One region of the Brevibacillus sp. HD3.3A genome, then DNA from elsewhere that is predicted to be linked to it. Evidence: riboswitches for the same ligand, from Rfam matches in the RefSeq annotation. Region 1 holds a riboswitch; each other region holds the start of a gene.
What was found. Region 1 has a riboswitch for S-adenosylmethionine ahead of HP435_RS27000 (BMP family lipoprotein). Riboswitches for the same ligand answer to the same signal wherever they lie in the genome.

Region 1 (10,019 bases):
AGAAAAAAAGCCCAGGACCATTCACAGTCCTGGGCATGTTTATGTGATTAGATTAGGAAACAGCCACCAAAGCATCCAGCGCAATCAACGCTTCCGCCTCAATCGCTTTTGCCATCGCATCGGTATGCGGGTTGTACGAAGCAAGCAAATCGGCATCCGCATAGCCGTCAATCGCCAAAATCGCTCCGGCCTTCATTCCGCGCAATGCCGCGATGACGAACAGGGCGGAATTTTCCATCTCGACCGCGAGTACCCCGGCTTTTTGGTACAGCTTGTGCGGAAACTCCAGAACGCCACTGTAGAACACATCCAGCGTCAGCGTAATTCCCTCTGCTACGGGAAGTCCGGCCTCGTTTGCTTCTGCTGCTGCCACCAGTGCATCCGCCACGCGGCGATTGGCGACTGCCGGGAAACCCGGAGGAACGAGCTGGCTGGTCAGTCCGTCCTGACGCACGACAGCCGAGCTGATGACGAGGCTGCCAGGCTCGATTTCTTTTTGGTACGATCCTGCCGTACCTACGCGAATGATGACCTGCACGCCACCTTTTGCCAACTCCTCAAAACATACGGCAGCACCCGGCGAACCGACGCCGTGGCTGACTACGGCAACCTCCGTGCCTTTCCACGTCCCGGCATAGCTGTGATACTCGCGATTTTCTCCGATGGACCGATGGTTGTCCAGCTTGGCGGCAATCAAGGCAGCCCGTTTTGGATCTCCACATACGATGACGCGCTTCGGCAACTGTTCCGGATCTACTTTCAGGTTCGTAAGCATCTCAATCAAACTCCTTTTTCTCCCATTCGTCTTCGGGAATCGGCAGCGCTTCACCGGAGAACCGCTCTTCGCGGAACGGGTCTGCGATCAGGTGAAAGCCGTTTTGCTCCCAAAATCCGGGGGTGTTTTCCGAAATAAACTCAATGCCTCGTAGCCACTTCACGCTTTTCCAGAAGTACAGGTGCGGCACAGTCAGGCGCAAGGGCCAGCCATGCTTGTCCGTCAGCGGCTCTCCGTCGAAGGAGTGGGCCAACAGCACGTCAGGGCGCATCAAGTCAGCGAGCGGCACGTTCGCCGTATAGTCGTGATCGCCGTGCAGCATGACGTACGATGCCTGCGGCACTACCCCGATTGCCTGCAAAAAGTCGCGGAACCGCACGCCTGTAAACGCATTGTCAAAACGCGACCAGCGCGTCACGCAGTGAATATCGCTGGTCACGGTGACTTGCGGCATCTCCATGATTTGCTCGTAGCTCAGTGTAACTTCGCGATCTACCTCGCCAAACACGCGCAATGTCCATTCCTTCATGTCGTAAACCGGGACTTCTCCCTCATGCAAAATCGGAAAGCGCTCGGTCAAAATTTGTCCTGGCGGAAGCCTTTTTGCCAGTGCCGGGTCGACTGCGGGCACTTTCATCCGTTTGATCCGATCTGCCTTGTTCATGTTGCGTACCCCCTTTTCTTCGCTGACTGTTCTTTGTTAACGGGTGCTCTGCTGATTGTTGCTCGCCGCCTGCATGCGCTCTTTCAGGAAGAACATCGCGGCAACCGTGAGCAAATACGGCAGCATGGAAGTGAATTGCGTTGGCAGCGAGAAGCCTTGCAGACGAATGCTCAGCGCATCCATCAAGCCAAACAAAAAGCTCGACGCCAGTATTCCGACTGGATGGGACTGCCCCATCATCATCGCCACCAAAGCGATAAAGCCGCGTCCGGCGGTCATGCCCTCGGAGAACATCGTCACCTGGCCCAACGAAAGCTGTGCCCCTGCGAGTCCGCACAAAGCGCCGCAGATGACGATAGCCAGCACCTGCAAGCCCGTTACTTTCAACCCGAGGCTGCGAGCCGCAACCGGATTCGATCCGACGGCAAGAACCCGAAAACCAGTGACAGTCTTGTAAAAGAACACATAAAGCGCAATCGCAGCCAAAAACGCGAAATAAACAAGCGGAGAATGCCCGGAAAATACCTCGCCGACACCCGGAATATCTTTGATCACAGGGATGTCCCACTTCGGCAAGCCCGCCATATCTTTATCGTAAAAAGCCCCTTTGACGCCAAAAATCGCCCGCAGCGCAAACGTCGTCAGACCGAGCGCGAGGAAATTGATCGCTACCCCGACGACGATCTCGTTTGCTTTGAGCTTGATCGTCATATAGGCAAACAACAGAGCGAACAAAACACTCGTCAACGCCGCAATCAAGATCGCCAGAAACAAATTCCCGGTAAAGTGGTTGCCAACAATCGCGGAAAAGGCTCCGGCCAGCACCATGCCTTCCAGCCCCACATTAAAAATGCCTACACGCGAGCACAGCGCTCCGCCCAAAGCAGCCAGCAATATCGGTGTCACCATGCGAATGGTAGAACTGACGAGGGACCAATCAAGCAGCTCCATGCGATTCTCCCCCTTTTGCTTTCCGCTGTTTCCACCAGTCGTAGCTGAATTTTGCCGAAATAAACAGGATCAGCACTGCCGAGATGACGCTTGCCAGCTCCAACGGCACGTCTGTGTTCCGCTCCACGCCCATCGCTCCAGTCTGAAAAGCAGCCAGCAGGATCGAGGTAAAAATAATCCCGACCGGATGGGAGTTTGCCAAGAGCGTCGCCATCAGGCCCGTCCAGGCGAAGTTCGGTACAGTCAAAGCGCCATCGACAAAACGGTAGTGCGCCCCCAGCACCTCGACCGTCCCTGCCAGGCCCGCCAGACCACCGCTGGCAAACATGCCTGTCAGCATGACGCGGATGCGGTTGATCCCGCCGTATTGAGCGAACAACGGGTTTTGCCCGAGCATTTTCACTTCATAGCCGAACGGCGTAAAGCGGATGACCCAGAACAGGATCAAAGCGCCGACAATGGCAAACAAAAACCCGGCGTGCACGCTCATCCCTGCGAACAGCTTGGGAAGCCAGACGCTCTTGTCCAGCATGACCGTTTGCGCCAAAGCTGCCGAACCAGTCCTGTCCCGAAACGGCTCCGTGACCAGATAGCTGGCAAACAAGACGGCAATGTAGTTGAACAGCAAGGAAGAAATCAGCAGCGGAATCCGAAACCGCGCTTCCATGATGCCCGGCAGTAGCCCCCAAAGCCCGCCAACGGCCATTCCCGTCACAATCGCAGCCACCAGCTTCACGATTCCCGGCGCAGGCAAGTAAATGGCTACCAGCGTAGCACTGATGGCGCCAAGCACCATTTGGCCTTCTGCCCCCAGGTTGAATACTCCCGCCCGAAAAGCAAGCGACAGCCCCAGGGCGATCAGCATGATCGGTGTTGCTCTCGCCAACGTGGAAACGAAGAAGTAAAAGCTTCCGAATGCTCCCTTCCACATTTCCTGATAGGTGCCCAAGATCGATTCCCCTACCGATGCGATGACGAGCGCCCCGATCAACAGGCCGATGACAATCGCCAAAAGCGGCTGAACCAGTGATTTACACAGCTCTTTGATTGCTGCCATGAACGCTTCCTCCCGCCATTAACACGCTGATTTTTTCCTCGGTTGCCTCTTTGCGCGAAAGCTCTCCGGCGATCCGCCCTTTGTACATCACCAAAATGCGATCCGACAGCGCCAAAATTTCCGACAGCTCGGATGACACCAGCAAAATTCCGTCTCCTGCGTTGCGCTTGTCGATCAGCGCCTGATGGATGTACTCCATCGCTCCGATATCGACACCGCGCGTCGGCTCAGCCGCGATCAAAAACGGGGTTTCATGCCCCAGCTCCCGCGCGACGATCAGCTTCTGCAAATTTCCGCCCGACAAATTCCCGGCAAGCTCCTGAAGCTGCCGCGAACCAGTCTTGATCGCGAATCGCTCCACCCAGCCAGTCACAACCTGGCGAAAAGCTTCCCGCAGTACGATGCCGCGCCGATTGAATGCAGGCTTGCGCTGATAGCCCATCAACGCGTTCTCTTCGACACTTTCCAGCTTGGCGGTTCCCCACATATAACGATCCTCGGGAATATGGGCCAGACCCGCTTCCCGGATTGTCGCCACAGATTTGTTGGTGACATCCTTGCCGCCCAGCCGCACTGTTCCCTCCTGTGCCGCCCGCAAACCGCTCACGGCTTGCAGCAACTCGGACTGTCCGTTGCCAGACACTCCGGCAATTCCCACGATCTCGCCGTGATGGACGGTAAAGCTGACCCGGTCGAGCAACGTCTGCTTTTCGCGCACCGACAAATTTTCCACCTGCAAAAGCGGCCCCTGCTCCAAAGCGACGCGCTCACTCAGCTCTTGCAACTCGCGGCCGACCATCAACCGGGCCAAATCGTCCACATTTGTCTGCTCGCGCGCAACCGTACCCGTCACCTTGCCGCCGCGCAGCACCGTGATGCGGTCCGCTACCTCCATTACTTCCTGGAGCTTGTGCGTAATCAAAATCACGCTTTTCCCGCTCTCCGCCAGATTGCGAATCGTTTGCAGCAAGTCGCGAACCTCCAGCGGAGTCAACACAGCGGTCGGTTCGTCCAGCACGATGATGTCTGCGCCCTGGTACAGCACTTTCAAAATCTCGACCCGCTGCTGTTCTCCCACCGAGCAATTGGACACTTTTGCCTGTGGATCAATCGGAATACGGAACTTTTCGCTTAGCTCGCGCACTTTTTGCACAGCGTCATGGCGGCGGAAAAACCCGGCCTGCTGCGGTTCGTAGCCAATCACGATGTTTTCGGCCACGCTGAACTCGCCGAACAGCATGAAGTGCTGGTGCACCATCCCGATTCCGTTGCCAATGGCGTCCTGTGGCCCGCGAAAAGCGACCGGCTTGCCGTTTAGCACGATATCGCCGGACGTAGGCTGCTCCATGCCGTACAACATCCTCATCAACGTCGTCTTGCCCGCTCCGTTCTCACCGACGATCGCGTGCACTTCTCCGGCAGCAAGCGAGAACGAGACCTTGTCGTTTGCAATAAAATCTCCGTATTTCTTGGTCATGGCGCGCATTTCCAAACGATAGGTCATCCTTGCTCCCCCTTCTTTACGCTTTCCTTTCGCATATAAGGAAGACCGACTACACAGCCGTAGTCGGTCACAATCAAGCTCTGTGCACTAGCTTTTAGAACGATCCGGCACTTTGCGGGTACCAGCAATGATCTCTTCACTGATCGCTTTTACTTTGTCCACAACTTCCTGGCCGATGAAAGCGTTCAGCGGTGTTTTGCTTTCGTGAGTCACATACGTTACGCCTACGCCTTTTTCTTTCAATCCGTAGTTGACGACACCTGGTTTGAAAGAACCTTCCACAAACGATTTCACAGTTTCATACGCTGCTGCGTCTGTCCCTTTCAGTTGGGACAATACGATGTGCTCAGGGTCAATCGTCGTGCGGTCAACGTCTTGTCCTGCTGTAAAGAAGCCTTTTTCCTTCGCGGCTTCGAATACGCCGAGATCGCCTACCGCAGCTGCTCCGTTGATGAAGTCAGCGCCTTTGGATGCTTGCAGCAGAGCCAGCTCTTTCGCTTTTGCCGGGTCAGTGAAGCTGCCCACGTAGTTTACCAGAAATTCTGCATTCGGATTGGTCGATTTCAAGCCTTCCTGGAATCCGCCTGTCCATTTTTTCAGAAGCGGAATGTCCATTGCGACAACCATGCCGACTTTGTTTGTTTTCGTGGCAAGACCTGCCGCCGCCCCCATCAGGTAAGCTGCTTCCTGCTCGCGGAAAGTAACGCTGCGCACATTTGGCAAATCGACTACTGTATCAATAATCGCGAAGTTGCGATCAGGGTTTTCTGCGGCTACTTTTTTCAGTGCGTCTTCTGCTTCAAAAGAAGAAGTGATGATCAGGTCGTAGTTTTCCGCTACGGCTACGCGCAAGTTCTCTTCGATCGCACCATGGTCAGTCGACTCGATGCTTTTTACTTCCGCGCCAAATTCTTGTCCTGCTTTTTTCGCGCCCTCGTCCATTTGCTGGAAGAATGGGTTCACGCCGATTTTTTCCGGCAAAATCAAGGCAACGCGTTTCTTCGCTGCACCTTCTTGTCCTGCCGCTTGCTCTTTCGGCTTATCAGTCGATGCGTTCCCGGCAGGTGCATTCCCGCCTGCTGAACAACCCGCAGCCAAAACAGCAAAAGTAGTCAATGCCAACAACAACTTCTTCATGGTGTCTCTCTCCCCTATCTGAACGTTCTCCGTTTTCTCTATCCTAACCATAATGTACGGTTTTTCGACAAAAAGATCAATACTAAACACGAATATTTCACATTAAAATTATTTTATCGTTCGTTATTCCTCCTCTATCCATCCTCCCCTTCTAACGAAAAAAAACTCTTCCCGAAGGAAGAGTTTGCGTCCGAAGCCGTCCTCTTCCTCATCTGTCAAAACCCCGGTACAGGTTTTGCAGGAATTGGCACCTTTCTGTACATGTCTCGCATGTCCAGTGGTTGCCGGGCTTCATAGGGCCAGTCCCTCCGCCGCTCTCGATAAGGTAGATCATCTATTGAGTTACAATGAACTTATTCTAGCAGAACGCTCTGAAAAAGCAATTGTTTTTTCAGATTGTTTCCGCCAGTTTGTTTATTTCGTTTGAAAGGTTTGCTGGAGTCGATGCGACAGGTTGCTAAGCTCACCCAGCTCTTCGGTAATTTCCCGCACCTTTTGATGCTGATTTTCTGCGGTGGCAAAAAGCTCTTCCAGGTTGGCAACCGATTGTTCGGTGACGGCCGTAATCGTCGACATCTCCATCGCCACTTCGCCTGAACGCATTTTGACCCGGTTCATGCTGGAACCGACATGCTCGGCCGCTTGCAGGAATGCCACCATGCCGGAGCGCACTGCCTCGATCGAAGCCACCGTTTTTACAGCCAGCTCCTGTCCTTTGGCTACAGACGCCTCTCCGTTGCTGATTTGCTGCACAGCGTTCTCGCTCTCCTGATGGAGCGATTTGAGAATTTCCGTAATCTCCTGGGTAGCGGTCGCGCTTTGCTCAGCCAGCTTGCGCACTTCGTCAGCTACTACAGCGAAACCGCGTCCATGCTCGCCAGCCCGCGCTGACTCGATGGCGGCGTTGAGCGCCAAAAGATTCGTTTGCGTAGCAATCTGGTTGATCGCTCCCACGATTTCTTCTACCCGGTTCGCCTGGCGATTGAGCTGGTGAATCGTCGCAGCAGCCACATTGACCGCAGACACGATCTGTTCCATTTGCTGCGAAAGCTCGTTCATCATGCCCACACTGTCTTTCAGGCGCTGGTTGTTTTGATCGGACTCGCTCTTCATCGCATTCGTCTGCGTCGTTACCGCCACGATCTCCTGGTCGATCGACTGCACCTCTTCTTCGATCTTCACAGTCGAATTGGCCTGCGATTCCATGCCAGTCGCAACTTCGCGAAACGCAATCATCATCTCGTCCGTATTGCGTTTCGTTCCTTCGGCATGCTCGTGCACATGCTCTGTCGTGCGGTCAATCTGCCCCGTCATCTGTTGAATATGTACGAGCATTTCTCCCAGACGGCGTTCTTTTTCCTCTGCTTCCTGTCGGGCGATATTCGCCTTGCTGAGAGAAGCTTGTCCAGCCAGACAGAGGTACGTTACAGCCCCCATCATCATGAGGATCGCTACAATCCGCAGCACCAGATTCAGTTCCGTGAAGTCGCCGCTAAAAATTTCGTAGGAGCCTGTATAAAAGCCGACCAGAGTCACAACAATCTGCGCGATTCCCGCCGACACTACCAACTTCCAGTCGAGGTAGGCTGCCAAAAATCCCATGACAATGAATGCGAGAAAAGTTACCTCTGGATAGGTAGTAAAGTGATCGAATGAGATCGCGTAAAACATGAGTCCAATCGCTACCAGGTAACGAATGACATGACTGTCCCTTTTGATGAAGTAAAACGGTGACACAATGAGGGTGACCAGCAATCCGAGGGACGTCACTTTCCAGAAGTTTGCATCGACCTGATAAGCAATCAGTCCCGCCATCCACAGGTGGTTCCATAGGATAAAAATCATAAAGCCTTCTTTGTCCGTCAAGGTGTTACGAACCAATTGAATCATAAGTGCCCCCCTTTTCCTGTTACTTATGTATCGGATTCTTTAACCATTATATCGCGTGCAGATTGACTAATTTGTGAAAAAAGTGAGAACAGCCAAAACGATTGGAGAATAGGCTACTATCATCTCCCCTTATTTTAAGCTATTTGGAAAGGAACTGGAACTGTGGAAGAACAACTCAATCTGTTGCCAGCCACTGTGCTGACGCGGACCATCAACCGTCCAAACACCACGATTTACTACCCGCAGCTGGCAGGACTGGCCAACCAGCAGGCGGAAAAAGACATCAACCGGGCCATTTTGCAAACGGTGCAAGGCTTGATCCACGAGCAGCAACGAGTGCAGGTGCCGGGAAATACACAGATGCAAGGCAGCTTTGAAATCAAGACGAATGAACGCGGCATTTTCAGCGTGACACTCAGCAACTACGCGTACACCCCGCAAATGGCTCACGGAATGACTTTTCTCGGGTCTGTAACAGCCAATACCCAGACAGGCAAGCTCTACACCTTGCGCGATCTGTTCAAGCCGGGCAGCGACTACGTCACGGTCCTGTCGGAAAATATCAAGCGACAAATCAAAGAGCGCGATATTCCTACTTTAGGTAATTTTACCACAATCAAGCCAGATCAGGACTTCTATCTCGCAGACAAATCGCTTGTTATTTATTTCCAATTGTATGAAATCACGCCTTATTACGTCGGGTTTCCGATGTTCCCGATCTCCGTCTACGACTTGCAGTCGATTATAGACGAATCTGGCCCGCTCGGCATTTTGTCCGCCAGTTAAAAGTAGTGAACAACTGAACGCAAAATCGTGTGTGCACAAAGCTGAGCGACGGGGAACGACTGTCATCAGCTTTGTTTTTTGTTCGGAAAAATGCCTTTTTTACATTCGAATAAACATTTACTTATATGTCATTACCTGCTACTATTTTATTTGTACATATTTACTTAAGCAATCAAGCGCATCGTATCGAACCAGTTTTTTCTGGAGGTCTGATATTCATGCAACACTACGGTCACAAGATCGGCCAAACTGCCAGAGTTTTCAGTAAAACCTTGAATGGAATCATGTCGCCCATGGGATTATATAGCTCGCAATGGAGCATCATTCTCTGCCTGCACTATCGCAGCTCGCTGACACAGGTGCAGTTGAGCAATTACTTGAACGTGGAGGCCCCTACCATTACCCGGACATTGACCCGGCTGGAGGAAATGGGCTGGATCATCCGCTCCGAGGGTGACGACAAGCGCGAACGGTACGTCTCGCTCTCGCCAGCCGCTATCGAGCGCTTCCCCGAGTGGCTGCAAGCTGCCCGCGACCTGGAAGACGTCGCCCTGCGCGATTTGGATGAGAGCGAGTTGGCTGTCTTTAATCGGGTGCTGAAAAAGATGACGGAAAACTTGAATACGATTGCATAAAAGGGCCTCTACCTAAACACATCGCTGTTCAGGTAGAAGCCCTTCTTCTTTTATTAGCTCATCCGTTTGACCATGCTGCGCGCCATCCAGACGCCTGCCGCTCCCGCCTGCGCCAAGCCGCGTGTGATTCCCGCGCCGTCGCCACCGCAGAACAATCCTTTGATCTCTGTTTCAAACTCCTCTGTAAGCTTCGGACGAGCCGAGTAAAATTTCGCCTCCACCCCGTAAAACAGCGTGTGCTCCGAGGCGATTCCCGGCGTAACCTTGTCGAGCGCCTCTACCATTTCTATCAAGCTTTTCATCGTGTTGTACGGCAAGACCAGTCCCAGGTCGCCCGGTACCGCTTCCTTCAAGGTCGGCTCCAGGAAGCCTTCCCTGATCCGCGCTTCAGTCGAGCGGCGCGCCCGCAAAATATCGCCGTACTTTTGCACGATGACGCCGCCGTTGGACAAATCGTTTGCCCGTTTGCATATTTCCCGCGCGTATTCATTCGGCTTGTCAAAAGGCTCTGTAAACGTGTGGGATACGAGCAGCGCGAAGTTCGTATTCGGCGAGCCGAGAGCCGGGTCCTTGTAGGAGTGACCATTTGCCGCCATCACCCCGCTGTGGTTTTCCACGAC
Region 2 (10,019 bases), 1.8 Mb from region 1:
GTGAAAAAAGTCAATGGCGCCACAGCCGTGGTTATTGGCAAATACGCCGTCGTCGGGATCGATGTAGACGCCCAATTGGATCGGCCGGAAGTCGGCGTCATCAAGTACACCGTGGCAGAAGCGCTGAAAGAAGACCCGCAGGGGGCCAATGCCGTCGTAACAGCCGACCCGGACATCGTTCAGCGGCTGAAAGAAATGGCGGCAGACATTCGCAGAGGCCACCCGATCTCCGGCTTCGCAGAGGAATTGGCCGACATCGTCGGACGGATCATTCCGCAACTGCCGCGAGATGTCAGAAGGCGCGAAGAAACACCGGCGCAGGAAAATCAGCAACAACAGATCAACAACGATGGGCGTACCCCGCAAGGAAAAATCAACGTAAATCGCACTGGCACTCCATAAGAAAAAAGAGGCATAGCCCCCGGGTCGTTACACCCGGGAGTATGCCTCTTTTTTGCTTGGAATCGCGGATGGCAAAGGCGGCAGTGCTTCCAAAGCCTGTTTCAAGTCTGCCAGCAAATCGTCCGCGTCTTCCAGACCTGCGGACAACCGGATCAAACCGTCTGTAATGCCGCGAGCTTGCCGCTCCTCTGCTGGCATAGCCGCATGCGACATCATGACCGGATACGAGAGAATCGTCTCCACCGCGCCAAGACTGACCGCTACAATCGGCAGCTTTACGCGGTCAAACAACGCTTTTGCCCGCTCGCGGCTCCCGACGTCAAAAGACAATACGGCGCCGTGGCCGCTCGCCTGTTTTTGCTGAACGAGATGTCCCGGATGCTCAGCCAAGCCTGTATAGTAGACGCGGCTCACTTCGGGGTGGCAAGAAAGCCATTCCGCCAAAACTCCGGCAGACTTCGTGCTGACATCCAGACGCGCTTTGAGCGTCTTCAGCCCTCTCATGACCAGCCAGCAATCCTGAACGCCGAGAACGGCTCCCATGCCGTTTTGGATGAGGTACAGCTGTTCGCCGAGCGCTTCATCGCGGGTTACCGCCAGACCTGCAACAACGTCGCTGTGGCCGCCGATAAACTTGGTTGCACTGTGGATGACGATATCCGCCCCCAGCTCCAATGGCCGCTGATAGTACGGCGTCAGGAACGTGTTGTCCACGATGACGAGCAGGTCATGCTCTTTCGCAATGGCGGAAACGGCAGCGATATCGGTCACTTTCAACGTCGGATTGGACGGAGTTTCCAGATAGACCCCTCTGGTAGCCGGAGTGATCGCCGCGCGCACCGCTTCCGTTTGTGTCGCATCCACAAACGTGACAGAGATTCCCATTCTCGACAGCACTCTCGTCAGAAAACGGAAAGTGCCGCCGTACACATCTTCCGCGACCACGATATGATCGCCCGCCGAAAAGAGCATGAACACACTGGAAATGGCCGCCATGCCGGAAGAAAAGGCGAACCCGCGCGCTCCGCCTTCGAGTGCGGCGATCGCTTCTTCCAGCGCATGTCTCGTCGGGTTCCCCGAGCGGGCGTAATCGTATGTGCCCGGCTGATCGATATCAAACTGATGAAAAGTGGAAGCCTGGTAAATCGGAACCGACGACGCACCTGTAAACGGATCGATGCCTGTGGAGCCATGCAAAACTTTTGTCGCGAAATTCATCGAACAGCCCCCCCAACGACGAGACTTGCATCCAGCGCTTGAAACAAATCAGCGATCAAATCATCCGGATGTTCAATCCCCACCGAAAGCCTCAGCAATCGATCGCACACGCCGACATACGCCCGCACTTCCTCGGGGATGTCTGCGTGAGTCTGTGTCGCCGGGTACGTACACAACGACTCTACCCCGCCAAGACTTTCCGCAAAGGAGACGACGCGCAAATTTTGCAGAAACAAGCCCACCTGCTCCTGGGAGCGTACCCGGAACGAAACCATGCCGCTGTATCCGCTCGCCTGGCTCGCCTGAATCTCATGCCCGGGATGCTCTTCCAGTCCGGGATAAAACACTTCGGCAACGGCTGGATGTTCTTTCAGCTTTTTCGCTACCGCGAGCGCATTCGACTGGTGTCTGTCCATGCGCAGCGCCAACGTTTTCATGCCGCGCACCAGAAGCCAGCTATCCTGCGGCCCCAGCACCGCGCCGATCGAATTGTGCAAAAACCGGATTTTTTCCGACAACTCCTCGCCCTTTGTAACGATCAACCCTGCCAGCACATCGTTGTGTCCGCCCAAATACTTCGTTGCGCTGTGCAAAATCACATCAGCCCCAAGCTCTAGCGGGCGTTGACAATAAGGAGTCATGAACGTGTTGTCTACAATCGTCAAAAGCCCGTGTTGCTTGGCCAGGCTGGTTATTTCACGAATATTTGTAATCTGCATGAGCGGATTGGTCGGCGTCTCGACGAAAATCGCTTTCGTCTCTGCGCGCAGCGCCTTTTTCACCGCTTCCAGATCGCGCAAATCTACGTAAGTAAAAGCAAGCCCGTAACGGGAAAGCACTTGTTCAAACAAGCGATACGTCCCGCCGTACAAATCGAGCGATACGATGAGGTGATCGCCTTGGGAAAACAACCCCATTACCGTATGGACTGCCGCCATCCCGGACGCGCAGGCAAAGCCGGCATCGCCTCCCTCTGCCTCAGCGATTGTCTCTTCCAAAACAGAACGGGTAGGATTCGCCGTCCGCGTATAGTCAAAACCTGTGCTCTGTCCCAGCGCCGGATGGCGATAAGCGGTAGCGTAGTAGACGGGGAAGCTCACCGCACCCGTTTTCTCATCTTTGCCTACGCCTGCCTGAATCAATTTTGTTTCCAGTCTCATACCGTAATTCTCTCCCTCCAATGATGTCGAGGGGCATGAAAAAAGCCCCCTTTCCTCTGAAAGAAGGCTTTGTTTACGTCGCCGTAAGCAAGACCTTCTCATCTTTCAGAGTTAAAAAACTCTGCAGGAATTAGCACCATTATCTCCCCGTATGAACGAACATACAGGTGATTGGTTGCCGGGCATCATCGGGCCAGTCCCTCCGCCTCTCTGGATAAGAAGTTTGCTATTCAATTTGAATGACCTAATACTAAAGGATAGCGCTGTTTCTTGTCAACAAGATTTTCCACAAGAGTGTGACAACCGCGCCTACGCTTTTTTCAAGGCGTCCATGACCTGATTGTCCAGCTTCGCTGCGGCATTTTTGTCGTATGTCTTTTCGTACTGAGGCTCTACGGATATGCGCGAACCGTAAAACATCACGTCTCTGACAGAGTCAATCGCAATCTCCGCCATCGCAAGCTTCAGGGGAACCCCTTCCAGCCGTTCTGCCTTCAGCTCGGCGCGCCCGTTGATCGCAAAAGAAGAGCCTGCCCCGATCAAATGCAGCACGACCTGCGGTTCTTTGGCGATATTGGCGAGAATGCGGGAGCGGCTGTCTACAGCAAAACGGATGAGTCCGCTGTTCACAGCAAAAGTCCAGGACAAGGAACTGACGGATGGCGCACCTGTCTCGTGATCGACTGTGGCCAACGTCACAAAGCGCTCTTTTTGCAGGAGCGCGAACAGTTCTTCCGATAAGGTTTGGGATACGGTTTCAGCCATTCGGATGCCTCCTCGTATACTTTTGTACGTCTATTGTACCCCTCCCGCAAGCCGGAGGCAAACCTTTCCTCCCCGCCTTGATTCTGGTCGGCTTTTTCCCTAAACTGGTAGAAAACAATGCTTCCAGGAACAAGGAGGTTGAAACAAGTGGCTCCTACGCCTACAGATCGGCTCATGCACAAAATAGATCAAGTCCTCCACGAGCTTCAGGAAGTGCGGAAAATGAACGAGCGCATGGATAAGATCGCCATGTTTTTGGAGGATATCCGGCTTGCTGATGTCATCCAAAATTACACAGCCCCGCGCAAGCTGCTCTGGATCAATTTCCTCGCAGGTCTTGCCCGGGGTCTTGGTTTGACGATTGGGACTGCTATCGTTCTCGCACTGCTCGGTTCGCTACTGACACAATTTCTCTCGATCCCGATCCTCGGCGACTACATCCGCGAACTGGTCGATTACGTCCAGACTTACAAACAGCCGTAACAGCAGCTACTTGTCTTTCTTTTTGTCACGATCGTCGTCATCTTCGTCACGATCGCGGTCATCGTCGTCCCGATCGTCATCGTCCCATTTGCCATCGTGTTTCTTCCAGAAGCCGTACGCTTTGCCATTCGGATGCTTGTGCTTCTTCTCATCCTCATCATGCTTAGGCGGCGCGACGATGACCTTCGTGCTCAGGACGATGTCTGCTTGCTTGACCAGCTTGTCTTTTACATACAGTTCAAGCTGAATCGCTTTGGCCGTGTACGAGCGATCTTTGTACGTCAATTCCAGCGTGTACTCGCCCTTGTCATTGGGCTTGATCTCTTTTTTCTTGCCGTCTGGTTTAATCGCGAAAAGCTTCGCCTTTTGCTTTTTGTCCCAGCCCTTGACGGTACCTTTCAGTTCGATCTGCTTTTTCTTTATGTCGTGCACAGCTGTGCCCGCAATGCTGTAGTCTACTGCCGGATTGTTGTCCGGTGTCTTATTCGGCTCAATCGCAATCGAGTCCTCGTCCACCTTTTTCCCGGCCTCATACACTTCGATCACAGCCTTGCTGCTCTTGGCATCCGTCGTCGGATTCTCGAAAGTCACACTGAAGCTGTCAACGTTATCGAGCAGCTTTTTCAGGCTGGCCTCTTTTCGCACGCCGTTATACGTGACGACAACCCGCTCCGCCCCGTGCTTGACAATCCCTTTGACTTGCCACTCTGCTTTTTTCGCGTCATAAACCGTGAACATATGGAGCAGCCTGTTTTTGTCCTCTTCCGTTTGCGCTACGAGCTTTACTTTCTCCGTGTCGGCAAGCACGCTTCCCGCAAAAGCCTGAACAGTCACATACTGCTCGGCGGACGTACCGACGGCAGGGAAGCTGACGGTAAACGAGTGCTCGCTGGTCGGCACCGTCTCGATGATATCACCGTTCGGCTTGGTCACGACCACCTTGGTCACGTCCGGTGTCACAAGACCTTTGATGTACACCTTGTCGCTTTTCGTCTGGGCGCTCACGCTGACCAGTTGCTCATCCGCTTTCGGGCTGCGCACTTCCAGCCAGATGTCGTTGTAGTAGTCGCGATAAATCCGCTCCCATTCCGCCTTGTTCGTTTCCATATACGATTGCAACTTTACGTTCAAATTAATTTTATCGACGATAATGTACAGATGGTCTGCCTGTGTTTTCAGGAGCGTGTTCAGCGTAGCCGGATCGCTTTGGACAAGCTCCTTGAGCTGATATCGGGTCGCTTTCTGTCCTTGCTCATTCATGACTACCTTAGATGTTTCGGCTGCTCCTGTCGAGCTTGCGTCCGCCAGAAGCGGTGTCAGGCAACCGATGAGTCCCGCCGCTGTTACGACAGCCAAAACGGGCCTGGTCATGATTTTTTTCATTGTTGTTCCCCCTCTATTCTGCCAGTCATTCCCTCTGTGCCCAGGGCAACCATACAGACGGCGCATTTTTTTCAAAAGTTGCATCCGGAAGAAAACCACTCCTAATGGCCCATTTTCCGCTTGCAGAACCAGTTTGTTTTGAGGCTAATCACCCGCACCTGGATTAAAAAAGACTCCCGCAAGCCTCGGATTCGTCCCCAAGGCTTCGGGAGTCTTTTTGTTTCGCTCATCAACAGTTGAATTTCGGCTCGTTTTCAATCGCAGCCAGCAGGCTCTCCACCGCTTCCGCGGGATAGCGGTTATCTACCGCACCCGCTTCCTGCTTGCCCGACAAATGATACCAGCCGTTTTCCACCCGGTACGAAAGCTCGCTGATGGCATGATCCTCCAGCAACAGCTGGGCAAAAAACGCGGCAGTGTCGAGCGCAGACTGATCGTCGGGGCGGGCTTCTGCCACAACCTGAATTTGCAGCCAGTTAAAAAGGGCATCTTCACGCTTCATGAGAAATCCTCACTTTCGCTCTGTTTGCTCCGGCTTGATGCGCAATTTCACAACGACCAAAATCGCAATGGCAACCAGCATCGCGCTCTTCACCGGCAGTTGGACATCCAGAATGGCAAAAATAAGCGCACCTGCGAACAGCAAAATGTACAAAAGCAATGTTTTCAAAATCGGCATGCGAATGCGGGTTGCAAATCCAAGGTAGTACACGATAATCAATTGCACAAACAAGATCCAAGCCCGGTTATGGTCTGCCCACAGGCGGAAGCTGTCAAACGCCGTGAGCTGATCCGGGTTGGCGGGTACGTAAGTTGAAGCAAGCTGTATCCAGTCCATCCTGATCTCTCCTGTAACGCAAAAGGATTTCTCGTTTCACATGCGGGAATCGACTGTTTCTTTTGCATCCTCTTATTCTGTTTCCACATTTTTATGTATCCTTTTTACTTTATCAGGTAACCGTTTCATTTGTCAAAATAGATCGGCACACACTTTGGCGCGCGCCAGTTACTGCCTATTTTTGGGCGAACATGCTATGATGGACAAGTCAAGTATGCCAAAAAGGTGGGAATCCAATGAGCTTGTACGATATTGCCGTCCAAACGATTTCCGGAGAAGAGACGACGCTTGCCGCTTACAAAGGACAAGTGCTTCTGATCGTCAACACGGCCAGCCAGTGCGGTTTGACTCCGCAGTACAAAGGACTTCAGGAACTGTACACAAAATACAAGGACAAAGGCTTTGCCGTGCTCGGCTTTCCTTGCAACCAGTTTGCGGGTCAAGAACCAGGCAGCGAAGCAGAGATCGCTTCCTTTTGCGAAAGTCACTACGGCGTGACCTTCCCGTTGTTTGCCAAGCTCGAGGTCAATGGCCCTGGCACCCATCCTTTGTACCAGCACCTGAAAGCACACGCACCGGAAGGCGAAAGCGAAGATATCGAATGGAACTTCGCAAAATTTCTCGTCGACAAGGACGGACAGGTGGTCAAGCGCATCGGCGCCCGCGTGCAACCGGAAGAGCTTGCAGCCGACATCGAAAGTCTTTTGTAGATCAACCAAAGTCAAAAAAGCCGCTTCGTCCCGGTCAGGGCAAAGCGGCTTTCTTGTTATTCACGCTTAGGCTTGCGGTTGTGCTTCCCAGCGTCTTTGTTTTTCATAGCGCTCACGATCCGATTTGTTCAGATACTTTTTGCGCAGGCGAACGGAATGCGGAGTTACCTCGCACAGCTCGTCGTCATTCAAGTATTCCAAAGCTTCTTCGAGCGTCAGCAGACGTGGCGTCTTCATTTTTACCGTCTCGTCTTTCGTTGCGGAACGCACGTTTGTCGCATGCTTTTCCTTGCAGACGTTCACAGTCAGGTCATTGTCGCGGTTGTGCTCGCCCACGATCATGCCTTCGTATACTTCCGTACCAGGCTGGATGAACATGATTCCGCGATCCTCTACAGACATCAGTCCGTACGTGGTCGCTGTGCCTGTCTCATGGGAAATGAGCACCCCGGCATGGCGTCCACCTACCGCGCCTTGCACCAGCGGACGATAGCTGTCGAAGGAGTGGTTGAGGATGCCGTAGCCGCGAGTAATCGTCAAGAACTCTGTCCGGTAGCCGATCAAACCGCGGGATGGAATGATAAATTCCAGGCGAACTTGACCGAAGCCGTTGTTGATCATGTTGACCATCTCAGCCTTGCGTTGGCCAAGCGTCTCCATGACTGGCCCGGTGTACTCTTCCGGTACGTCGATCACGAGAAACTCTGCCGGCTCCATTTTTTGTCCATCGACCATACGCACGATAACTTCCGGCTTGGATACGCCCAGCTCGAAGCCTTCGCGACGCATGTTTTCGACCAGGATGGACAGATGCAATTCGCCGCGCCCAGATACGATGAAAGCATCTGGAGAATCTGTTTCCTCGACACGAAGAGATACATCTGTCTCCAATTCCGCCATCAGGCGATCACGCAGCTTGCGGGATGTTACGTGCTTGCCTTCGCGACCTGCAAACGGGCTGTTGTTCACCAGGAAAGTCATTTGCAGCGTTGGCTCGTCAATTTTCAGCAATGGCAATGCGTCTGGATGGTCTGCATGGCACACCGTTTCCCCGACGTTGATATCGTCAATCCCTGCGATCGCTACGATATCGCCCGCTCTTGCTGTTTTTTGTTCCACGCGCTGCAAGCCGGAGAAGCCAAACAGCTTTTGAATCCGCGCTTTTTTCACTTCGCCTTCGCGTGTGGTAACAGATACCATTTCATTTACGTTCATCGTTCCGCGATAAATGCGGCCGATCCCGATACGACCCAAAAAGTCGTTGTAATCCAGCATGGTTACTTGCATTTGGAGTGGAGCCGCTTCGTCGGCATCAGGTGCAGGCATATGCTCAACAATGGTGTCGAAGAGTGGACGAAGGTCGCCTTCCAGCTTATCTGGCTCCATGCCTGCGATACCTTGCAGACCGGAAGCGTAAACGATCGGAAATTCCAGCTGATCTTCCGTCGCGTCGAGATCGATAAACAGGTCGTACACTTCGTTGATGACTTCTTGAGGGCGTGCATTGTCGCGGTCTACCTTGTTCACGACAACGATTGGGGTAACTTTTGCTTCGAGCGCTTTTTTCAATACGAAACGCGTTTGTGGCATACAGCCTTCAAATGCGTCAACAATCAAAAGAACGCCGTCCACCATGCTCATGATCCGCTCTACCTCGCCACCGAAGTCGGCGTGGCCCGGGGTATCCAAAATGTTGATGGTGAACTCATTGTATTTCACGGATGTCGTTTTCGCCAGGATCGTAATCCCGCGCTCCCGCTCCAGGTCGTTGGAGTCCATCATTCTCTCCTCTACCTGCTGATTGCTGCGGAATGTGCCCGATTGAATCAAAAGCTTGTCAACCAAAGTAGTTTTCCCGTGGTCAACGTGGGCAATAATCGCGATGTTGCGTATGTCAAGACGCTTCATGTGAACCTCCTCTGTTATGCATACCTTCCATATTAACAGGTCGTGAAACCCGGCACAATGGGCATTTTTTGACGGAAAGCACTTCCTGATTAGCATGTGCCACAAGCGCCATACTATAGACAGGAGGTGGTCTGCCATGAGGAAAAAAGGGCCGAGCTATCTAGCAGGCTTATGTTTGATTGCAGCAGCGCTGGTCGGGTGCGCAACTTCCAAAGCAGGTCCCGACACAGGAGCGCAGACGCAAAGCAGCTCGTATTCAAAGACACCGCTGACGCGATCCAGCATCGCGCACGATCATAACGCTTATACACAAGGAATCAACGCGCAAAACTACCTGAAAGGCTACACCTCAAACGGCTTCAATCAAAACCTCGCTGAACAGCTGACGAAAGCGGCAGACGACGTTCCCGGCGTAGATCGGGCCACAGTGGTCGTCAGCGGCAACGACGCCGTCATAGGCGTCAAAGTGCGCGACAACCTCGCCCAGCCCCAGGCAGAAGTGATTGAGCAACAGGTGCACTCGGCTTGCCGCGCAGTTTCCCCTGCCTTGCAGCTGCAAGTATCATCCGAGCCATCCGTATTTGATCGGGTACGCGCGATCAATGCGCAAATTTACCAGGAAGCCACCAATCGCACCAACGATCTTTTGCACGAAGGCGGTACGGCCGGACAAAAAGTGATGAACACCTCGACGGAGTTCACCAGACTCCTGCACGATATGGGCGCGACCGTCAAACAGCCGTAATGATGTCGCTCACTCACGTAAAAGAGGTGCGGAATGTGGTTCCGCACCTCTTGAATACTCTTCCGTTTGTTACTTGCTCACAACTTCAGCCACTTTGATTTCTGGCTCAATCACTTGCAGTTCACCAATTCCGCGAACGAGTTTCTTCGCGTAGGTTTTCTCCGGCTTCAGCACGGATACCAAGTAGTCGATAGCAACTTGCGGATCGACTGTCTCGCCACAAGTGTAGCAATCCAGAGCAGCAAAACCGCGCTCAGGATAAGTATGAATGGACAGGTGGCTTTCCGAGAGAAGAACCAGTACGGTAGCACCCTGAGGAGAAAACTGCTTTGCTTGCACGCTAAGCACCGTAGCTCCGCATGCCTCAGCAGCTTCAATCATTTCCTTTTTCAAAAATTCTGCGTCGT
Region 3 (10,019 bases), 2.7 Mb from region 1:
AACTTGCACGTCATGATTCGCTACGAGATCGAAAAAGGCTTGATCAACCAGACGATCCAGGTTGCCGATCTGCCGAAAATCTGGAACGAAAAAATGCAGGAATACTTGGGCGTGGAACCGCCTACCGACACACTCGGCGTTCTCCAGGACGTGCACTGGTCCGGCGGCAGCTTCGGCTACTTCCCGACTTACTCGCTCGGCAACGTGTACGCGGCCCAATTCGCCCACGTCATGAAGCAGGAAATCAGCGGCTTCGAAGACTTGCTGGCAAACGGCGACTTCGCTCCGATCCGCGCTTGGTTGAAAGAAAAAATTCACCAGTACGGAAAAATGAAAAGCCCGCGTGAACTCGTGCAAGCGATCACGGGCGAAGGCACCAACGCGACCTACCTGATGGAATACTTGGAGAAAAAATATACCGACATCTACAAGCTGTAATGTGTAGATGGTTGTACCCACAGCGTTCCCAATCCGGGAGCGCTTTTTTCACGGATCGCTTGAAATCGCTTCCTTTTTGTTCACCTTCTATCCACGATTTCTTCACGCCTTATTCACACCTGCCCAGCCACAAACTCACAAAAGAGGAGTATGATAAGCGTGTAAAACATTTCCACCAAGTGAGGGGTAATCCTTATGATTCAACAATTGTCGCGCTGGTTGTGGGGCAAAGAAGAACACGAAGCCGTTCCTTTCGAGACAAAAAAATACGTCCGCAATGAAATGGAACAATTCATCACGAATGAGCCGGAGCACATGCTGCCGTACGCTCAGCTGTAAGATCGAACCTAATCACACTTTTACCGATAAGCTGCCAGCGTTTGGCAGCTTTTTTTGCCTGTTTCTGTAAGCGCTCTCCTCTGTGCTACAATCAAATCAAGGAAAACAATCGGAGGGATCATCTTGGTGGAATTTACGGAAAAATGGCTGCCTACTTACATCCGCCGCGATTTGACAGTGTTGTTTTGCGGCATCAATCCCGGGCGCGTATCGGCCACAGCCGGATTCCACTACGCGAACCCGGCGAATTTGTTTTGGCGCGGCTTGTTCGAGGGCGGGCTTACCGCAAGACAACTGCTGCCGGAAGAAACCTCGCTGCTGTTGGATTACAACTACGGCATTACCGATCTCGTCACGCGCCCTACCCGCTCCTCTTCTGATCTCACGCGCGAAGATTTTGACACAGGCGCAGAGCAGTTCGTGCACATGATCCAAACGTACCGCCCGCGCGTCATCTGCTTTAACGGAATTACGGCTTTTCGCCATGCAACAGGCCAGAAAAAAGCCGCTGTCGCGCTGGGTCTGCAACCAGAGAAGGCATTCGCTACCAATGATTGGGCAGGCAGCTACTTGTTCGTCATCCCGTCCACGAGTGGAGCCAACGCCTCATTCACACGCGCGGAACGCATCGCCAAATTCGCCGAGCTGAGCGACTTTTTGCGCCAAAAAGACTGGCATCCGCTTCCCTTGCCGCCCAACTGAAGCGCCATGAGTGTCATCCGCTTGGGCCGCCGCGTATGATAATCGTACGTTTCTTTTGCAAGGGAGGCGCAAAACGGATGGACGACCTCATCGGCAAAATCGAGCAAAAGTACGCGCTGAAAGTATTGCAGCAGGAAACACTTCGCGAGACGCCCAAGTCGCTCGTCGTCTTTCTCGATACCTCGATCGGCAAGTTTATCGGCAAAATTTCGTACTTACCGAAAGAACGCCAGCACTTCATTTTGAACGCCGAAGCGCATTTGCGCAAAAAAGGCATTCTCATCCCCGGCATCCAGCGCACGAAAAGCAACCAGCGCTCGATTGTGTACAAAGACAACTTGTTTGTGCTGCACCAATGGTTTTCCTGGCCGAAAATCGCCTACAGCTCACCGAAAAAGCTGGAACAGGTCGGAGCCGCACTAGGGCGCTTCCATCTGCAATCGCTCGGTTTTACTTCCAAGCATGGCGAGCTGTACAACGGGGCGAAAAAATGGTCGGAGGAATACAAGACGGATCTGGCTGCACTGGAAAAATGGGAGCAGCGCCACATGAGCAAAAAGAATCCGAAATCGACGACGATTGTGGAATACTTGCCTTATTTTCGCCAGGCAGGGCTTGCGGCGCGAGAACAGTTGAAATCATCCGCCTACTTTTCCAGCTGGAAAAAGCTTGCCCTGCGCAAGCATTTCCTCTGCCACGGAGATTTCAACAACGGCAATTTGCTCACGCGCAACCAGCAAATCGCGATTATCGACTGGGAAGACGTCCGCTACGATTTTCCTTCCAAAGACATCAGTCGCGTCCTCTCGCTCGCCATGCGCAAGGCAGGAAGCTGGAACGAGCCGTTGTTTACGTCTTTGTTGCGGGCCTACTTGCAGGAAAATCCGCTGTCTGCCGAGCAGCTGCATTTGCTGTTTGTCGATCTGACCTTCCCACATATCATGGAACGGTTTTTGCGCATGAAGCAGTATGAGGAGATGGAAGTGGCCGAGATTCAGAAGTTTTGCACGCGTGAGGCGATCAAGACCGCCTATATGCTGGATGAACTAAAAGCCCTCGCGTAAAGACGAAAGGCAGCTGCCTGTCTTGCGCGAGGGCCTATTGGGCTTTTTTCCTGTTTGGGCTGGTCTGGTCTTCTACGGTTGCGCCGTTTTGACCAGGGCGCTTTGCTGCCGCACGTACGCAATCAGGTCAGCAGCCATATCGTAATAGTTGAAAGGCGTAATCAGGTAAATCCCGTTGAAATAGCGGACAGCCGTGTCGAGCAGTTCTTTGGCGATGGCGATGCCTTCCTGCCTGGCCGCTGGTCCCTGTACTTTTTTCATCCGTTCCAAGGCTTCCGCCGAAAGCTTGATGCCAGGCACTTCATTGTGCAGGAACTCGGCATTTCTTGGACTGGTCAGCGGCATGATGCCGATAAAAACCGGGATGCCGATGTGCTTGGTCGCCTCGTGTACAAGGCGAATCGATTCGACGTCATACACAGGTTGGGTCATGATGTAATCAGCCCCTGCCTCGACTTTCTTTTCCAGCCGGGCGACAGCCGCTGCCATGTTGCGCACGTTCGGGTTGAAGGCTGCGCCCACGATGAACTGGGCTTTTTGCTTGAGCGGTCGTCCCGAGAACGAGACGCCTTCGTTCAACTGCTTCACCATGCGGATCAAATCGAACGAAGTGACATCAAACACCGAGCTTGCCCCCGGCAAATCGCCGAAGCGGGACGGGTCGCCCGTGATGACGAGAATTTGGTCGATGCCAAGCGCGTGCAGCCCCATCAGATGGGATTGCTGCCCGATCAAGTTGCGGTCACGGCAGGCAATATGCAAAAGCGGATCGATCCCGTGTCTCGTTTTCATCAGCGCTCCGAGCGCCATGTTGCTCATCCGCACCGTCGCAAGCGAATTGTCTGCCAGCGTGATCGCGTCTGCCCCTGCTTTGTGCAGCTCGCAGCAGCCGTCCAGAAACTGTTCGGCGTCGAGATCGCGCGGCGGATCAAATTCGACGATGATCGTTGTAGCTGTTTTCACCCGTTCCACGATGCTTGGCTTCTCGCGCTCGTGAATGCTTTGTACCGTTATGTGCGGACGCTCCGCCAACGCAATCGTTGGATTCACGCGTGCTTGCGGTTTTTGCCCTGCGAGCGCGTCTGCTATCGCCTTCACGTGTGCAGGGGTCGTTCCGCAGCAGCCGCCGATCAGGCGCACTCCCTGATCGCGCAGGCGCAAGGCGCTTTCGGCAAAATAGTCGGGAGACGACTTGAAGGCGTACTCCCCGTCCGTCATTCCCAGCCGCCCCGCATTGGGGAACGCTGACAGAAGCGAATCATCCGGGAAGATCGTGCTTTCAAAAGAGCGCAAAATTTCAGCCGGACCCAAGCGGCAGTTCAGACCGATGACGTCTGCTCCTGCCTGTTTCAGTTGCGGAAAAGCATCCGTCAGCGAGTAGCCGTCGCGCGTGCGTCCGACTTCCAATGTCGCCAGTTGCGCAATGACGGGCACATCTGTCAGCGGACGAATGACCTCGATGGCGAGCAGCAGTTCCTCCAGATCGAGGAACGTTTCCAAAATCAGCGCGTCTACGCCTGCGTGCAACAGCGCGATCGCCTGTTCCTCGTACTGGTCCCGATACTCATCCAGTACCTTTTTCTTCACCCGTCCAGCCAAAATCGAGCCGATGCTGCCTGCCACGTACGCATCGTCCTTGGCGGCTTCGCGGGCAATCGCCACGGCAAGACGGTTGATCCGCGCCACTTTGTGCTCCAAACCGTAGCGGCTGAGCGCATCCCGGTTCGCGGAAAATGTATTCGTCTCCAAAAGGCGCGCTCCTGCCTGATAGTACGACGCATGAACTTCGTGCACCACGCGCGGATTGGACAAACACAACTCTTCAAAGCTGACGCCAACCGGGGCGCCCAGCGCATGCAGCTGGGTCGCCATGGCTCCGTCTCCGACCAGCAGGTGCTCCTGCAAATACTCCCGTAAGTCTTGCTTGCTCGTCGTCAACTCAATCCCTTCTCTCCCATTTTCATTAGACGATCTATACTTCAAACACCGACGGACCTGCGTTAAAGTAACGCGCTTCCGGGTGGGCAAATACCATCGCGGATACAGAAGCTTCCGGCTCCATCATGAAGCCTTCTGTCAACTGGATGCCGATGTCTTCCGGCCGCAACAGGCGGAACAGCTGCGCCTGGTCTTCCAGGTTCGGGCAAGCCGGATAGCCGAACGACACGCGAATGCCTCGATAGCGGGCACCGAAGCGCTCCAGCATGGTCATTTCCGCCGGATCAGGAATCCCCCATACATCGCGCATTACGTGGTGAATCCGCTCCGCAAAAGCTTCCGCCAGCTCCAGAGCCAATGCTTGCAAAACGTGCGAGCGCAAGTAGTCGCCGCGTTCCTTCAGTTCAGTCGAGCGCTCGCGAATGCCGCCGCCTGCTGTCACCGTCAAAAATCCGACGTAATCCATCTCCTTGCTCTCGACCGGACGCAAGAAATCGGACAGGCACAGATGCGGCTCTTCCGGCTGACGCGGGAACGAGAATCGTTCCAGCACTTTGCTGTGGTCGTTTGGATCGTAGACGATAATATCGTTGCCGTCCGCTTGCGCCGGGAAAAACTGATAGGCACCGTGCGCCTTGATCGTTCCCTGCTGCTTCGCTTCATTCAACAGCTCCTCGACTATCCCGTACAGTTCCAACGCCTTTTCGTCGCCCGCTTCCAGCAATTTTTCCACGTTTCCACGCACACCGAGATGCTTGCCGAGCAGCATGCGCAAATTCAGGTACGGTTGCAAATGGCTGATCGGGTACTGGCGCAGCACGTGTCGCTCGCAGTCTGGCGGCAACTGAATCGGAACGGTTCTGCTAATCGCCGAGCGGGCCGGCAGCGGAGCTTTTTTCTCCTGTACCACCACGTGTTGCGCCGTTGCCGCCGCTTCAGCGAGTTCTTGCTGCTCAGCGACCAGACGCTCCCGCTCGTTCGGGTTTTGCAAACGGTTGACGAGGTCGAGTCCGTCCATCGCATCCTTGGCGTACAACACGATTCCGTGGTATTCCGGCGCGATCCGGTTGGAAGTGAATTTGCGCGTCAAAGCCGCACCTCCGACCATCATCGGCACATCGATTCCCGCTGCTTTCAAGTCTTGCGCGGTAATGACCATTTGCTGGGCTGATTTGACCAAAAGACCGGACAACCCGATCGCATCCGGCTTCTCTTCCCGGCAAGCGGCAATCAGTTGCTCAGGCGGCACCTTGATCCCCAGGTTCACGACGTTGTAGCCGTTGTTTGCCAAAATGATTTCCACCAGATTTTTGCCGATGTCGTGCACGTCGCCTTTGACTGTCGCCAGCAAAATCTTGCCTTTGGCCGCCGCATCGCTCTTTTCCATAAATGGCTCCAAAAACGAGACGGACGCTTTCATGACTTCCGCGCTTTGCAGCACTTCCGCTACGATCAGCTGGTTTCCGTTAAACAGGCGGCCGACCTCTTCCATTCCTGACATCAACGGGCCGTTAATAATTTCAAGCGGCGCATACTTTTCCAGAGCCAGCTTCAAATCGTCAGTCAAGCCATCCTTGGAGCCTTCGACGACATATCGGGCGAGGCGCTCTTCCAAAGTCAGCGTGGAAGCTTCCACCCGCACTTCTTTTTTCTTCTGGCGGTAAAATTCGGTGAATGCAGCCAGTGTTTCGTCGTTTGTCTCGAACAGCAGCGCTTCCGCCAGCTTGCGCTCATCCTCGGGAATCGACGCGTAGCGCTCCAGCTTTTCTGTATTGACGATGGCAAAATCGAGTCCGGCAACCGTCGTGTGGTACAAAAACACGGCGTTGAGCACTTCGCGGCCCGCTGCTGGCAGCCCGAAAGACACGTTGCTGACCCCGAGAATCGTTTTGCACAGCGGCATCGCTTCTTTAATGAGGCGAATCCCCTCAACCGTCTCCTTGGCGGAACCGATGTACTGCTCATCCCCTGTACCGACCGGGAACACCAGCGGGTCGAAAATGATGTCTTGCGGGGCAATTCCGTACTGGTTGACCAAAATATCGTACGAGCGCTTCGCCACTTCCAGCTTCTTCTCGCGCGTGACAGCCATGCCCGCTTCCTCGATCGTTCCGACGACTACAGCCGCTCCGAACTTTTTGATCAGCGGCGCTACTTCTTCAAAGCGCTCCAGGCCGTCTTCCAGGTTGATCGAGTTGAGAATCGCTTTTCCCTGGGAATAGCGCAGGCCCAGCTCCATTACTTTTGCATCCGTCGAGTCGATCATCAGCGGAGCCTTGACCTTTTTCACGACGAATTGCAGGAATTTTTCCATATCGGCGTATTCATCCCGATCCGGGTCAGCCAAACAAATATCGATGACGTGAGCGCCGCGTTTTACTTGTGCCCGGGCGATATCTGACGCTTCCTCGTATTGGCCTGCGGCGATCAAGTCGCGGAATTTTTTCGAACCGATGACGTTTGTGCGCTCCCCTACCAACAGCGGGCGACTGTCATCTTCCACGTACACGACTTCGATGCCGGATACCGCGCTGACAGCCTGATCGACAGCCTGACGTGGCTTGCAGTCTTTCAATGCTTCTGCCATCGCCCTGATATGGTCGGGCGTCGTTCCGCAGCAGCCGCCCGCCACGTTCAGCCAGCCTTGTTCTGCAAAAGCGCGCATTTTTGTCGCAAGCCCTTGCGGTGTCTCATGGTAATGTCCGTTTTCATCCGGCAAGCCCGCATTGGGGTAACAGCTCACTCCGCATTGAGCCAGTCCGGACAGCGTGCGCAGATGGTCGCGCATGAACTCGGGGCCAGTCGCACAGTTCAGCCCAACGGACACGGGATTCAAATGCTCAAGCGAGATATAAAACGCCTCGATGTTTTGACCGGCAAGAGTCGTGCCCATCGGTTCAATCGTCCCGGACAGCATGACGGGCAACTCCACATCCAGCTCTGCGAACGCTTTGCGGATGCCGATTCCCCCCGCCTTGACGTTCAGCGTATCCTGCGATGTTTCCAGCAGCAGCACGTCGGCTCCGCCAATGATCAGTCCTTTTGCCTGACGATAGTAGGACTCCACCAGCTCCTCGAAGGTGACACCGCCTGTCAAAGCGAGCGTTTTCGTCGTCGGTCCCATTGCCCCTGCCACGTATCGCGGCCACTCGGTTGTGCTATAGGCATCTACGGCTTCCTTCGCCAGACGGGCCGCAGCGATGTTTAACTCCAGATCCTTGTCGGCGACATCGTACTCGGCCAACACGACGGAGGTGGCTCCGAATGTATTCGTCTCGACGATGTCCGCTCCCGCCTCCAAATATTTTTCGTGGATGGATCGAATGACGTCTGGTCGCGTCAAGTTCAAAAGCTCGTTGCAACCATCGTAGGCTTCGCCGCCAAAATCATCGGCGGTCAAGTTCGCCTGTTGCAGCATCGTGCCCATCGCACCGTCCAGAATCAGAATTTTCCGGGAAAGCTGTTCGCGAAAAGTGGGTTTCATTGACGTACTCCTTTTCTCCCTTGCGGCGTTTATTCTCGGCAGTTTTTTTGCACAAAAAAATCCTCTTCTTTGAAAGAAGAGGATTTGTCCGCGGATACAATTGCGCCTGAACCATCCTCTCATCTTTCAAAGCCGTAGCTTTGCTGGAATTGGCACCGGATTTTAACCGGTTGCCGAGGCTTCATCAGGCCAGTCCCTCTGCCTCTCTTGATAAGAGTTGTACCATGGTATTCATTTTTGACTTTCAGGTTTCATGTTTGACAGTATCTTAACACCGCGTCCTGTCTACGTCAATTGAGAATTTGTCTATTATTTACTGCTTTTCTCCCCGACTGCGCCCATTTTTGTGCTTACCGGGCATCCGCCCACGCCAATCTGTGCGATCGTGTATAGACTGTAGCATAACGGAAAGGAGGGGGAACAAACGTGAGTACATCTTACTGCGGAAATGGCATCTTTGGAGACTGCTTCGCACTGGTGCTCGTACTGTTTATCCTGCTGGTCATTGTTGGGTGTTCGTGTGACGACTGCTAGGTAAATGACAAGAAGAGGCTATCCCCCCGCCTTCCAGCTGGCTTGCGGGATAGCCTCTTTTTCTTGTCCTTACGGCTCGATTACAGCCTCGCCGCTTTTGGCATCGATGGTAATGAAACTGCTTGCCAGCTCTTCCTCGCTCCACGGAATGTACGCGAGTCTCGGACGATCCAGCCAATCGTTTTCCTGATCTTTTAACAGGTAAACAAGCCTGAGTGGCATGACGCGCAAAAACGACTCGGCAGCCTTTTGTTTGGAAACGACCTCGGCTGACGAAGGAAGCTCTATCAACTTGTGAGTCTCTCGCCAATTCCGGAAGCTGTTTACCTTCCCGGTCGAAGGGTCTACCGACACCTCGTAAGCGGCATCTGGCCCCTTGTCCAACACCGGAATCCCATCCTTGCTCATGACATAGCGGAATACCCAGTTGCCTGACGAAACCGGATTGGCTGCGCCAGGTTCCATCACTTGTGCAAGCTGCACTTCTTTTACGCCCGGATCGGCGTATTTGGCCAAAAAGAACACGGCTGCCTGCTCGGCCTGTTCGCGCTTCACGGTCACTTGCGTATTTGTGCGGGGAACGCGCAACCCAACTACCTGGCTCGTCTTCGCGTCGATCGTCACTTCATGCCAGCGGTCTTTGCTATCTGCCCAGTTGAATGATTTGTTCTTTTGGTGATCATCTACGGATTCCCGATAGGACATGCCTTCGACGTTGACGCCAAATTCCGTTTGCAAAAGCGCCTTCGCCTCTTCCTTCGTACGCACGATGACAGGCTGTTCGTGTGTCTCGAACGCATCTGCCTGCGGCTGCTCCCGCTGCAGCTGATCGTAGGCAAAGCCGTTGTTTCCCGTACCGTAGTTGATCTTGCCGCTATGCGCATCAATGTACCAATCAAGGAAAACCGGCCTTCCTTGTTGGAAAAAGGAAACCGCTGCCCTGTATTCCAGTGTCGGCTGTTTCAGCGCCTTCCCTTCGGACATGTGCTGCACGTATACAAGCTTCATATTTGCGGCCAGCTCGTTTTCGGCGGCGCTTTTCGCCACAGCTTCCGCAGCATCCGGGAACGAAGACGGGGAATACGCTCTCGTCGGTTTGCTGAACATCAGAAGACGTCCGGAGCTGCCCAGTTCAATATCCAGCACATCTTCCATGACAGGTAACCCGTTATGATAACGCATGAATTTTTCCGCGCTATTCGATTCCACATGGCGATAGTTCGCGCTGTCAGCTCCAAGCAATCGGCCGAGAAGCTGCTTCGCTTGCTTTAACGCCTCTGCTTCATTTGGCTTTTGCGCTTCTTCGTTGCGGTCCCGCTGAATCCGGTACAGATCGATGTCTTGCCCGTTGCCGATTTCGCTCACCATCGCTGTCTGGCCTTCGTCGTTCACTTTGCCCAAAACCAGCGCCCAGCCATCTCGAGTCAGCTGTTTGTTGTAGACAACCGGGAACGGATTCAGTTCAGTCACGGAGGCGGCGAATTTGGCAAACAGCTTCTGCTCCTGCTCGTTCAACCTGC

Region 2: another riboswitch for S-adenosylmethionine. It lies ahead of HP435_RS18370 (aminotransferase class I/II-fold pyridoxal phosphate-dependent enzyme); the one in region 1 lies ahead of HP435_RS27000 (BMP family lipoprotein).
Region 3: another riboswitch for S-adenosylmethionine. It lies ahead of metH (methionine synthase); the one in region 1 lies ahead of HP435_RS27000 (BMP family lipoprotein).

Annotation. Positions count from the first base shown of each region.
Region 1 is NZ_CP085874.1:5,769,292-5,779,310, forward strand. It holds gene HP435_RS26975 (nucleoside phosphorylase) at 53-775, opposite strand; gene HP435_RS26980 (sulfite oxidase-like oxidoreductase) at 777-1,439, opposite strand; gene HP435_RS26985 (ABC transporter permease) at 1,476-2,390, opposite strand; gene HP435_RS26990 (ABC transporter permease) at 2,377-3,447, opposite strand; gene HP435_RS26995 (ABC transporter ATP-binding protein) at 3,422-4,951, opposite strand; gene HP435_RS27000 (BMP family lipoprotein) at 5,039-6,088, opposite strand; SAM riboswitch class I at 6,294-6,415, opposite strand; gene HP435_RS27005 (methyl-accepting chemotaxis protein) at 6,503-7,978, opposite strand; gene HP435_RS27010 (DUF3298 and DUF4163 domain-containing protein) at 8,141-8,764, shown strand; gene HP435_RS27015 (MarR family winged helix-turn-helix transcriptional regulator) at 8,983-9,399, shown strand; gene HP435_RS27020 (NAD(P)/FAD-dependent oxidoreductase) at 9,453-10,019, opposite strand, start outside.
Region 2 is NZ_CP085874.1:3,976,239-3,986,257, forward strand. It holds gene HP435_RS18360 (YhcN/YlaJ family sporulation lipoprotein) at 1-402, shown strand, start outside; gene HP435_RS18365 (trans-sulfuration enzyme family protein) at 430-1,620, opposite strand; gene HP435_RS18370 (aminotransferase class I/II-fold pyridoxal phosphate-dependent enzyme) at 1,617-2,780, opposite strand; SAM riboswitch class I at 2,876-3,001, opposite strand; gene HP435_RS18375 (pyridoxamine 5'-phosphate oxidase family protein) at 3,090-3,545, opposite strand; gene HP435_RS18380 (DUF5665 domain-containing protein) at 3,720-4,028, shown strand; gene HP435_RS18385 (hypothetical protein) at 4,035-5,411, opposite strand; gene HP435_RS18390 (hypothetical protein) at 5,641-5,913, opposite strand; gene HP435_RS18395 (YlaH-like family protein) at 5,923-6,249, opposite strand; gene HP435_RS18400 (glutathione peroxidase) at 6,486-6,959, shown strand; gene typA (translational GTPase TypA) at 7,026-8,867, opposite strand; gene HP435_RS18410 (YhcN/YlaJ family sporulation lipoprotein) at 9,004-9,612, shown strand; gene speD (adenosylmethionine decarboxylase) at 9,682-10,019, opposite strand, start outside.
Region 3 is NZ_CP085874.1:2,317,080-2,327,098, reverse strand. It holds gene HP435_RS11410 (carboxypeptidase M32) at 1-438, shown strand, start outside; gene HP435_RS11405 (hypothetical protein) at 634-777, shown strand; gene HP435_RS11400 (mismatch-specific DNA-glycosylase) at 901-1,479, shown strand; gene HP435_RS11395 (phosphotransferase) at 1,557-2,543, shown strand; gene HP435_RS11390 (bifunctional homocysteine S-methyltransferase/methylenetetrahydrofolate reductase) at 2,616-4,481, opposite strand; gene metH (methionine synthase) at 4,516-7,965, opposite strand; SAM riboswitch class I at 8,082-8,182, opposite strand; gene HP435_RS11380 (YjcZ family sporulation protein) at 8,392-8,499, shown strand; gene HP435_RS11375 (YcdB/YcdC domain-containing protein) at 8,569-10,019, opposite strand, start outside.